DNA from 2 places in the Limnohabitans sp. 103DPR2 genome. Region 2 is predicted to be linked to the other one. Evidence: riboswitches for the same ligand, from Rfam matches in the RefSeq annotation. Region 2 holds a riboswitch; the other holds the start of a gene.
The links. Region 2 has a riboswitch for glycine ahead of gcvT (glycine cleavage system aminomethyltransferase GcvT). Riboswitches for the same ligand answer to the same signal wherever they lie in the genome.
Positions count from the first base shown of each region.

Region 1: it holds a riboswitch for glycine, as region 2 does, so the genes downstream of both, L103DPR2_RS05130 (D-amino acid dehydrogenase) here and gcvT (glycine cleavage system aminomethyltransferase GcvT) in region 2, are expected to answer to the same signal.

Region 1 covers NZ_CP011834.1:1,038,371-1,044,350, reverse strand. The annotation lists gene L103DPR2_RS05140 (tripartite tricarboxylate transporter substrate binding protein) at 1-733, shown strand, start outside; gene L103DPR2_RS05135 (M20 aminoacylase family protein) at 736-1,911, shown strand; glycine riboswitch at 1,922-2,010, shown strand; gene L103DPR2_RS05130 (D-amino acid dehydrogenase) at 2,169-3,446, shown strand; gene L103DPR2_RS05125 (hypothetical protein) at 3,380-3,784, opposite strand; gene L103DPR2_RS05120 (SMP-30/gluconolactonase/LRE family protein) at 3,789-4,709, opposite strand; gene L103DPR2_RS05115 (Bug family tripartite tricarboxylate transporter substrate binding protein) at 4,731-5,705, opposite strand; gene L103DPR2_RS05110 (cyclase family protein) at 5,729-5,980, opposite strand, start outside.
Region 2 covers NZ_CP011834.1:2,345,199-2,351,178, forward strand. The annotation lists gene L103DPR2_RS11230 (peroxidase-related enzyme) at 1-157, shown strand, start outside; gene L103DPR2_RS11235 (acyl-CoA thioesterase) at 181-603, opposite strand; gene L103DPR2_RS11240 (electron transfer flavoprotein-ubiquinone oxidoreductase) at 740-2,437, shown strand; glycine riboswitch at 2,472-2,574, shown strand; glycine riboswitch at 2,592-2,722, shown strand; gene gcvT (glycine cleavage system aminomethyltransferase GcvT) at 2,737-3,894, shown strand; gene gcvH (glycine cleavage system protein GcvH) at 3,973-4,344, shown strand; gene gcvP (aminomethyl-transferring glycine dehydrogenase) at 4,404-5,980, shown strand, end outside.

The sequences.
Region 1 (5,980 bases), 1.3 Mb from region 2:
CGGTCAAATCATTTTCCAAGGTTCGCCCAACGAATTGATCTTGGCACCCTTGGCGATTTCGGCTGTCAAATTCAAGAGCGAAGATTTCCGTTTGGTGCAAATGATTTCTACAGCACAGATTGCTTTCTTAGCTCGCAAAGATTTGCCTGTGAACAATGTCGATGAATTCTTGGAATATGCGCGCAAAGAAGCCCAGGCTGGCCGCCCCATCACATACGCCAGCGTGGGACCTGGCTCTTTTTACCATTTGCTGGGTGAGCATTTGTCCAAAGTGACCAACATTCCCATGACCCACATTCCTTACAAGGGTGGCGCACCCGCTAACCAAGATTTGATTGGTGGCCAAGTTGATATTTTCTTAGCGCCATTTGGCAAAGCATATGAAGAATTGCAAAAGCAAGGCAAGATCAAAATTTTGGCCATGCTCAACAGCGAGCGTCTGGATTCCGTCAAAGCTTATCCTGCAATTTCAGAAAGCAAGTCACTGAAGAACTTCACTTTCAATATTTGGACAGGCTACTTTGTCAAAAAAGACACACCAGAAGCCATTGTCCAAGTTTTGCATAAAACCATCACGGACTCTCTGAGTGATTCCGCTGTTCGCAGCGGCCTGGAAGCCAACAGCCAACTGGTTGCCAAACCCTTGTCATTGCAAGCCGTTGACAAAGCTTATGCAGATGGCACCGCACAGTTCCGCGCCATTGCCAAGTCCATCAACTTGCAACCGCAATAAACATGACCTACTTGCGCGAAGCGCTCACAGCCCGAGTGGGTGAGTTCATCCAACTGCGGCGAGACATTCACCGCCACCCCGAGTTGGCGTTTGAAGAACATCGCACCGCTGAGTTGGTGGCGTCCAAGCTTGAGTCTTGGGGCTACCAAGTGCACCGCGGCTTGGGCGGCACCGGTGTGGTGGGCACCCTCCAACGTGGCACCAGCACACGCAGCTTGGGCCTGCGTGCCGACATGGATGCCCTGCCCATTCAAGAGGCCAGTGGCGCCGAATGGTCGAGCACCAAGCCCGGTCTGATGCATGCCTGCGGCCATGATGGCCACACCGCCATGCTGCTGGCGGCCGCCCACGAGTTGGCGTTGAACAGCGAGTTTGATGGTGTGCTGCACCTCATCTTTCAACCGGCCGAAGAAGGCGGTGGCGGCGCACTGCGCATGATGCAAGACGGTCTGTTTGACTTGTTCCCTTGCAATGCCATCTTTGCCATGCACAACATGCCTGGCGTACCTGTGGGCAAATTTGTGTTTCGCAGTGGCAGTGCCATGGCGTCCAGTGATTACGTCACCATTCGCGTGAATGGCACAGGCGGACATGGCGGTATGCCGCATCGCGCTGCCGACTCTTTGGTCGCTGCAGCGGCCATCGTCATGGCTTTGCAAACCGTGGTGTCTCGCAATGTCGATCCACTGCACACCGCTGTGGTGACGGTGGGCTCCATTCAAGCTGGCAAGGCCAACAATGTGATTCCCGCGTTGGCCACACTCGAATTGAGTGTTCGCGCTTTGGACCCGGGTGTTCGCAAATTGCTCGAGCAACGCATCAAAGCCATTGCCACATCGCAAGCCGAAAGCTTTGGCTGCATGGCCGAAGTCGACTGGAAAGAAGGCTATTGCGTGTTGGTGAATTCAGAAAACGAAACCAATTTTGCAAGGCAAGTGGCTTTGGATTTGGTCGGCGCTGAGCGCGTTGTTTTAAATGGTCCGCCTTTAACTGGCAGCGAAGATTTTGCCTTCATGCTGGAAAAAATTCCTGGCAGTTATTTGCTCATTGGCAACGGTGATGGCGAATCCGCGGGCGCGTGCATGGTGCACAACCCTGGTTACGACTTCAACGATGACAACATTGCAACAGGCTCTGATTATTGGGTACACTTGACGAAGGAATTCTTCAAGTCTTAATTTAAAGATTCGATTGACATCGGGAGAGATTGCTCCAGAAGCAACGCCGAAGGAGCAACCGCCCCGGAAACTCTCAGGCAAAAGGACCGATGTCATCTTTCATTCTGAAGAGTGGTTTGCGTTTTCGTCCGCAAACCCACCGCAGGAGCAAGCAACACCCCAGCGTGTTGTGAATCTCTCAGGTCCAAAACAGAAGGGGCGCCAAAGGCACAGATGTGTCATGGCCCAACCCTTTGACGTTTTGAAAGATCTGAATCATGAAAACTATTGCCATTGTGGGCGGCGGCATCACCGGCGTCACGACTGCTTATGCACTGGCCAAGCGGGGCTTCTCTGTCACCTTGTTTGAGCGTCACCGCTATGCCGCCATGGAAACTTCATTTGCCAATGGCGGACAGTTGTCGGCCTCGAATGCAGAAGTTTGGACCCACCCCTCCACCATCATCAAGGGCTTGAAGTGGATGCTCAAAAGTGATGCACCACTGCTGGTCAATCCCAAACCCAGCTGGCACAAAATTTCTTGGTTTGCAGAGTTTATGGCTTCCATGACGGCTTACGAAAAGAACACCATTGAAACGGCCAAACTGGCTGTTGCGGCACGTCAACATTTGTTCGCTTGGGCAGAAGCTGAAAACATTGATTTTGATTTAAAGAAGCAAGGCATCTTGCACATTTACCGCGACAAAAAAGGCTTTGACCACGCTGGCAAAGTTTCTGAAATGTTGGCCAAGGGTGGCTTGCCACGCCATGCGGTGACCCCCGAAGAAATGAAAGCCATCGAACCCACTTTGGCTGGCCAATACTACGGCGGCTATTTCACAGAAAGTGACTCTACGGGAGACATCCACAAGTTCACCAACGGTTTAGCCATGGCTGCAAAGCGTTTAGGTGTTCGCACTTTGTATGACCAAGACGTCACCAACATTCAAAGCGACAACAACCAAGTCAAGATCAGTGTAGCCCACTCAGATGCGCCTACCAGCATTCATACGTTTGACAGCGTGGTGGTGTGCGCAGGCGTTGCCAGCAACCAATTTGCTTCACAACTGGGTGACCGCGTCAACATCTACCCTGTCAAAGGCTATTCCATCACGGTCAATTTGAACGACGCTGAAAGCCAAGCAGGCGCACCGCAGGTCAGCTTGCTGGACGACGAAACCAAACTGGTTACTAGCCGTTTAGGCGAAGACCGATTCCGTGTGGCGGGCACGGCTGAATTCAACGGCTACAACCGCGACATTCGCGCAGACCGCATCAAGCCATTGGTCGATTGGGTCAACCAATGCTTCCCCAAAATCAACACCCGCTCCGTGGTGCCATGGGCTGGCTTGCGTCCCATGATGCCCAACATGATGCCCCGCGTGGGTCGTGGCAAAGCTGCCAATGTGTTTTACAACACAGGTCACGGTCACTTAGGTTGGACATTGTCTGCCGTGACGGCAGACATGGTGGCGGAAGTGGTGGCGGCTCAAGCTTCTGCTGAGCGTGCCACGATCATTTCAGGATCGACCAACCTGGCACGTGTGTCCACGTAATAACCGCCGTATTCGGTGTACTTCAAGACAGCACATTGACATGTGCTGCACTTGAAGACGTCGCAGCGGTTGTAGGGAAAGTAGTCCACTGCAATAGGCGCGTTCGGTGAGTCGTAGCGCGTGCCCTTGGGATGGAATTCTTCGAAGGTCAATTCCATTTGGCCTTCGGCTAGTTCTTGCCTAAGAGTGCCTGCAGCTTGCATTTGGTCAGCGGGCCAGCGTGCGTCGGGTACGCTTTCCCAGCCTTTGCAGATTTTCAGGGCGCAGGTGCAGTGATGCGGTGCTTGAGCAGCCAGTGCTTTCAGCTGTTCCGCTTTGAAGGGGTGTTCATTTGACATGCCTCTATTTTGCGCGATGCAAGGGACAACCCGCCACGGACATGTCAGCCCTCAAAATGTTGCCATTCGTAGAGTCTGTGCAATACAAAGTTTTGCGGTCTTTGCCACCAAATGCCATGTTGGTGAGCGACGCGCCTTTGGGTCCCGTCAGAATTTCTTCGGGTTCCGCCCAATGTGACAGCACCCACACATAAGCCAATCCTGGATTGGCCACCAGCAGTCGACCACTTTCATCCATGGCCAAACCGTCAGGACCACTCGGTCCATAGGAAGTGAAAAACTGCCCTACTTTAGACACACTGCCATCGCTCAACAAAGGCATGCGCCACACAGAATTTCCGCGCGTTGCAGCGACAAACAAAAACCGCTCATCGGGTGACAACACGATGCCATTGGGGCTGGGCACATTGTTCAGCAACAGGTCTAACTTGCCATCGGGCGACAGTCTGTACACCCGCCCAGAGGGGTCGTGCATGCCGGTTTGCCCTTGGTCTGTGAAATACACATTGCCCCGGGCGTCCAGCACCAAATCATTCACACCTTTGAAGCTTTCGCTATTGCGGCGCTCAAGGAAAGATTTGACACGCCCCGTTTGAATGTTCAGGCGCATCAAACCGTTTTTGTAATCGGTGACCAGCAACTCGGTCTCGCTTAGAAACTTCATGCCATTGGGCTCACCATCCCATTGCGCCACCAAGTCCCACTCTCCTTTTGGATCAATTCGAAACACACGGCCAAAAGGTATGTCGGTGACGTAGAGGTTGCCATGCGTGTCAAATACCGGGCCCTCCAAAAATGAATCCGCCAATCGCCCGCCCTGATTCACATCGGCCCATTCACTGCGCACGCCAGTCTGCCTGAATTTCTCAGGCATGGCGCTAAATATTTCAAGAGGTCGAATGAGTGGATTTTGAAGTATGAGCATGTGGCAACCTAAAGTGCATTGTCACTCTTTTTTAATGCCCGCAGCCTTCACTGTGGCAGCCCATCGCTGGGTCTCGCCTGCCAAGTACTTTCGAAACTCATCAGGTGTAGAAGCCACAATGCGCGAACCCAGGCTCTCGAACTTGGCTTTGACTTCGGGAATTGCCAACACCTCTTTCACCGCGACCTGCAGACGATTCACAATTTCAGGAGAGGTGCCTTTGGGCAAGAAAATACCGTTCCACTCATAAGACTCATAGGGCTTGCCAATCACTTCGGTAACTGTCGGCACGTCTGGGAAAGCAGGGTTACGTTGTGCAGAAGTAATGGCCAGCGCCCTGACCGTGCCACTTTTGACATGACCACTGATGGCAGGCAAATTGAAAAAGCCCATGTCCACTTCAGCGGCAATCACCGCGGTCACCGCAAGGCCACCACTCTTGTAAGGGATGTGCAGCATGTTGACGCCTGCAGCCTGGTTCATCAACTCAGGTGCCATGTACTGCACCGTGCCTTGCCCACCGGAACCAAAAGTCAATTTGCCAGGCGATTGCTTGGCCGCCTTCAGGAAGTCTTGTGCTGTGGCAAATGTGGAGGTTTTAGGCACCGTCAGCAACATGGGCGTCACACCCACTTGCGTGACAGGAATCAAATCTTTTTCTGCATCGAATGGCATTTTTTGCAAATGTGGATTGATCGACAACGGTGTTGCGTCGTACAAAACCGTGAAGCCATCGGGTGAGGCTTGCGCCACAGCTTGCTCTCCAATGACGCCGCTTGCACCAGCTTTGTTCACCACCACGACGGCGGTGGACAGCTTGGTGCCCAAGTGCTGCGCAATCAGCCGTGCCAACGCATCGGCAGTTCCGCCAGGCGCATAGGGCACCACAATGCTGACAGGCTTACCATCAGGCCAAGCGGCCATGGCTACGGGTGTGCTCAGTGTGAAAGTCACACCTGCTGCCCATAGCAAAGCGTTCATTAATCGTCGGTTCATGTTGTCTTCCTTTTTTAAGTTGTTCAAACTGTCGCAATGGGTGTCACGGGTGATCCTGCTGCACCCGGCAAACGCAAGGGCGGTGCAGTCAGTAAAAATCGAGAGCGCTGATTCGCTCGAAGCCATAGTGCCAATGGCGTGAGCAACCACAACTCACCCAAGTGGATGCCGTTTTTGAACAGGCAATGTTCGTGCAAGGGCAAGCGCGGCCGTTTCATACCAGCAGGCTTGGTGAGTGACACAGATTGAACCAACTCCACGGCAGGGTTGTCGGC
Region 2 (5,980 bases):
TGCGCCTTTGCATGCGCATGGCTTAGACGACGAAGACATTTGGGACATTGCGGCCATTACAGCCTTCTTTGGTTTGTCCAACCGCATGGCCAGCTTCAGCAACATGATGCCCAATCCTGAGTTTTACTTGATGGGTCGCGTGCCCAAACAAAAATAACAGGCTCTCGGCGGCTTGCTTTTTCAGGGCGTCACGCGAGCCCTGATTTCGTCCGGCAAGTTCACGGCTTTTTGCAAAGGGAAATCCACCCAAATTGTGGTGGCGCCGCCTGCCGCGTAAATCACACCAGGCTTGTCCACCAGCTCCAAGGTGCACCAGCTCTCAAAAGTGGTGCGCGCAGGGTCGCTAACATACATTTTGGCCAGCACATTCCCTGGGTATTCCAGCTGTTTGTAGAAATTGCAAAAGGCATTCACGATGACGGGCCCCTGCCCTTGCGGATTAGGCTCGCAGCCAATCGACTGAAAATAATCAATGCGCACGGTTTCCAGATATCTAAAGTAAACCGTGTTGTTGACATGCCCCATGGCATCCATGTCACCCCACCGAATGGGGATGATCATTTCGTGAACTTTTTTCTTGATCTCTGGTATTTCAAATTTCATCGTTCATCTCGACTAATTGCATTGGCCTAAGTCATCATTTAGGTGACTTGATGAAGGCAGATTCTGCCTCTTCCACGCTTAAAATGGACAGATTGCCATATTTGGCCCCTAAATTTCAACTTGATGTGAGTCCACCATGACACCCGAAGAGATTTTGAATACACACGGTCCCCGCGAATCCATGGAATACGACGTGGTGATTGTGGGCGGTGGCCCAGCAGGTTTGTCAACGGCCATTCGCTTGAAGCAATTGGCCCAAGAAAAAGGCACGGAAGTTTCTGTGGTGGTGTTGGAAAAAGGTTCCGAGCCCGGCGCGCACATTTTGTCGGGCGCCATCATGGACCCCATTGCCCTGACTGAACTCTTTCCCAACTGGAAAGAAATGGGCGCCCCTTTAAATCAACCGGTCACGGAAGACATCTTCTTGATGACCACTGAAAACGGCGCCACACGCGTCCCCAATTTCGCCCTGCCACCCTGCTTTCACAACGATGGCAACTACATCATCAGCTTGGGCAACCTCACCCGCTGGTTAGGCGAACAAGCCGAAGCCTTGGGCGTGGAAATTTTCCCTGGCTTTACAGCGGCAGAAGTTTTGTACAACGCCGACGGCTCCGTCAAGGGTGTGGCCACTGGCAACATGGGTATCGGCAAAGATGGCGAGCCCACCGACAATTTCCAATTGGGCATGGAACTGCACGCCAAGTACACCGTGTTTGCCGAAGGTGCACGCGGCCATTTGGGCAAGCAAGTGATTGCCAAATTCAAATTGGACGATGGCAAAGATCCACAAAGCTACGGCATTGGCATCAAAGAACTTTGGGAAATTGACCCTGCACGTCACAAAGCTGGTTTGGCTTTGCACAGCGCCGGTTGGCCCTTAGACGAAAACACTTACGGCGGCTCTTTCTTGTATCACATGGAAGACAACAAAGTGGTGGTGGGTTTTGTGGTGGGCTTGGATTACACCAACCCTTGGCTCAGCCCCTTTGAAGAGTTCCAACGCTTCAAAACGCACCCCAACATCCGTTGGTACTTTGAAGGCGACGAGGCCAAAGGCATTGCGCCGGCCAAACGCATTTCTTATGGTGCGCGTGCCATTACGGCAGGCGGACTCTTGTCTTTGCCCAAAACAGTGTTCCCAGGTGGCGCCTTGGTAGGTTGCGATGCGGGGTATCTCAATGCCAGCCGCATCAAAGGAAGCCACGCAGCCATCAAGACTGGCATGTTGGCAGCCGAAGCGGCCTATGACGCATTGCAAGCTGGACGCGCGCATGACGAACTCAGCGCGTACCCAGAAGCTTTCGAGAACAGCTGGTTGCACACCGAGTTGAACAAGGCCCGCAACTTCAAGCAGTGGTTCAAAAAAGGCCGCACAGTGGGCACGCTCATGACCGGTGTGGAGCAATTTGTGTTGCGCGGCCATGTGCCCTGGACGCTTCGCCGTGCAGCGGCCGACCACACTTACCTCAAGCCTGCTGCCGAATGCCAACCCATTCAATATCCCAAGCCCGATGGCAAGCTCACGTTTGATCGATTGTCGAGTGTGTTCATCAGCAACACCAACCACGAAGAGAATCAACCAGCGCACCTCACCTTGAAGGACGCCAGCGTGCCGGTGGGCATCAACTTGGCCAAATTTGCAGGCCCCGAGGCGCGTTATTGCCCTGCTGGCGTTTACGAGTACGTCAAGAACGAAGACCAATCCGATCGCCTGCAAATCAATGCGCAAAACTGTGTGCATTGCAAAACCTGCGACATCAAAGATCCTACGCAAAACATCGTCTGGGTCACACCAGAAGGCGGTGGCGGACCCAACTACTCAGGCATGTAAAAAGTGCTGGCAGGTTCAAAAGACCTGTTTATAATTTGAGCCGTCAGGAGAGTGCAGGCTTGTAAAAGACTGCCACCGAAGGCGCAGGAAATTTTTATATTTCTGAACGCTCAGGTACCCAGGACTGACAAACGTTGTTAACTTTGTTTAGCAACGCATCCTCACTGGAGAGAGAGGGCGGACCATCCGGTCGAACCCTCCACCGAAGGCGCAACCCGCAGTGAGTCTTTCCCCCGAAAGACACAACCGGCGAATCGCTCAGGTAAAGCGGACAGCGAGGGCAACCCATGATTTCGGTCATGGTTTTACTTTGCCCTTGGAGAATTGAATTGTCCGCTGACACCGCTTTGCTCAACACCCCCCTTAATGCTTTGCACATCGAACTTGGCGCACGCATGGTGCCCTTTGCGGGCTACAGCATGCCTGTTCAATACCCCATGGGTTTGATGGCAGAGCACCATCACACACGCGCCGAAGCGGGCTTGTTTGATGTGTCGCACATGGGTCAATTGCGTTTGGTCGGTCCCGATGCTGCTGCGGCATTTGAATCCTTGATGCCTGTCGATGTAATCGATTTGCCAGTGGGCAAGCAGCGCTATGGCTTGCTGCTCACCGACGAAGGCACCATCATTGACGACTTGATGTTTGTGAACCGTGGCACCGATATTTTTGTGATTGTGAACGGTGCATGCAAAGCGGGCGACATTGCGCACATTCAAGCGCGCATTGGTTCGCGTTGCAAAGTCATTCCCATGCCCGAGCGCGCCCTCTTGGCTTTGCAAGGTCCTAAAGCGGTTGATGCTTTGTCACGCATGGTGCCAGGCGTTGAAAAGTTGGTGTTCATGACTGGCGCAGCGTTTGAATGGCAAGGTGCGGATCTGTTCATCACACGCTCTGGCTATACCGGTGAAGATGGCTTTGAAATTTCTGTCGGCAACACCGAAGTGGATGCGTTCGCCCGCGCTTTGTTAGCGCAAGTGGAAGTGAAGCCCATTGGTTTGGGTGCTCGCAATTCCCTGCGCCTCGAAGCGGGATTGTGTTTGTATGGCAACGACATCGACACCACCACCACACCCATCGAAGCAGGTCTCAACTGGGCCATTCAAAAAGTACGTCGCACAGGCGGCGCACGCGCTGGCTGTTTCCCTGGTGCCACCATCGTGTTGGGCCAATTGGATGGCACGCATCCCCTGACTCGCAAACGTGTGGGTTTGATTGCGCAAGAACGTGTGCCCGTTCGCGAACATGTGGAACTGCAAAGCTTGCAGGGCGTCAAGATCGGTGAAGTGTCCAGTGGTTTGCTAGGTCCCACCGCCAATGTGCCTGTGGCCATGGGGTATGTGGACGCAGCCAATGCTGCAATGGGCACGGTTGTGAATGCCATGGTGCGCGGCAAAGCTGTGCCCATGACGGTCAGTGCCATGCCTTTTGTTCCCAATCGTTATTACCGCGGCTAAATAGCACCCAACAATTGTGATCTGACCCCGATAATTAATGTTGATCTGACCCCAATTAATTTATTCAAGGAGAGAAAAATGAGTTTGAAGTACACCGAAGAGCACGAGTGGATCAAGGTTGAAGGCGATGTGGCCACTGTGGGCATTACGCACCATGCGCAAGACGCTTTGGGTGATGTGGTGTTTGTGGAGTTGCCAGAAGTTGGCAGTAGCTTTGAACAGAAAGCTGTGGCTGGCGTGGTCGAGTCTGTGAAGGCTGCAGCCGATGTGTACATGCCCATCAGCGGTGAAATTACAGAAGTGAACGAAGCCCTGCGTGAAGATCCCTCTTTGGCCAATACCGATCCCCTGGGTGCCGGTTGGTTCTTCAAAGTGAAGTTGTCAGATGCATCTCAAGTGAATGCGTTGTTGGACGAAACAGCGTACACAGCGTTTGCGGCATCCCACTGAAATCTGAATTGAAACTTTGTTGCTTGTATTGATCGAACTTTGCGTTTGAAAGCCCTACCATGTTGATGTCATCTGCCACCCCTTTAAGCCAACTCGAAAACGACAGTGAATTCATTGCACGCCACATTGGCATCAGTGAAGCAGATGAGCATCACATGTTGTCCGTCATTGGTGTGGCATCTAGGCGTGCTTTGATTGAAAGCATCGTGCCAGCTTCGATTGCGCGCAGCCAAGCCATGAAGTTGCCTGCGCCAGTGACTGAAGCCAGCGCATTGGCAGAGCTCAAAGCCATGGCGCAACAAAACAAGATTCTCAAAAGTTTCATTGGCCAGGGCTATTACGGCAATCACACACCCGGCGTGATCCTTCGCAACATTTTGGAAAACCCAGCCTGGTACACGGCCTACACGCCCTACCAAGCCGAGATCAGCCAAGGCCGCATGGAAGCTTTGGTGAATTTCCAAACCATGGTCTGCGATTTAACGGCCATGCCCATTGCCAATGCCTCCATGCTGGACGAAGCCACAGCAGCTGCCGAAGCCATGACCCTGGCCAAACGATCGGTCAAATCCAAAAGCAACAACATCATTGTGGCGGGCGATTGCCATCCGCAAACGATTGAGGTGATTCAAACACGTGCTGCGCCATTGGGCTTGAATGTGTTGGTGGGCTTTGCGCCTGAGTTGATGAAGCAACACGACTACTTTGCAGTGGTCGCGCAGTACCCTTCCACAGCGGGCATGATTCACGATTTGAAAGATGTCATTGCACAGGCCCACGCTGCGCAAGCCGCCTTTATCGTTGCCGCAGATTTGTTGGCCCTCACCTTGGTCACACCCCCCGGCGAATTGGATGCCGACATTGTGGTGGGCACCACCCAACGTTTTGGCATGCCCATGGGCGCCGGTGGCCCGCACGCAGCTTACCTTGCGTGTCGTGACGATTTCAAACGCTCCATGCCTGGCCGCTTGGTGGGCGTGAGTGTCGACGCACATGGCAACCCAGCCTATCGCTTGGCTTTGCAAACCCGCGAGCAACACATTCGCCGCGAAAAAGCCACCTCCAACATTTGCACGGCACAGGTCTTGCCCGCCGTGGTGGCCAGCATGTACGCTGTGTATCACGGTCCCGTCGGTTTGAAGCGCATCGCGCAACGCGTGGCCAGTTACACAGCCGTTTTGGCAGAGGGCTTAGAACAACTGGGTTGCAAATTGGCGCACAAATCTGCGTTCGACACTTTGCAAGTGATCACCGGCGCACGCACAGATGCCGTGTTACAAAAAGCCTTGCTCAAAGGCATGAACCTTCGCAAGCTCTCAGCCGACAGCATTGCCGTGTCTTTGGACGAAACCACAACGCGCAACGATATTGAAGCCCTTTGGTCTAGCTTTGCAGAAGGTGGCCAAGCCCTGCCCGACTGGACACCTTTTGAGAAGGGTCGCGCCAGCCTCATTCCTACTGGCTTGCGACGCACCAGTGCGTACCTCACGCACCCTGTGTTCAATCGTTATCACTCCGAAACAGGCATGCTGCGCTACATCCGCCAGTTGAGCGACAAAGATTTGGCCCTCGATCGCAGCATGATTCCGCTGGGCTCTTGCACCATGAAGCTCAATGCCACCAGCGAGATGATTCC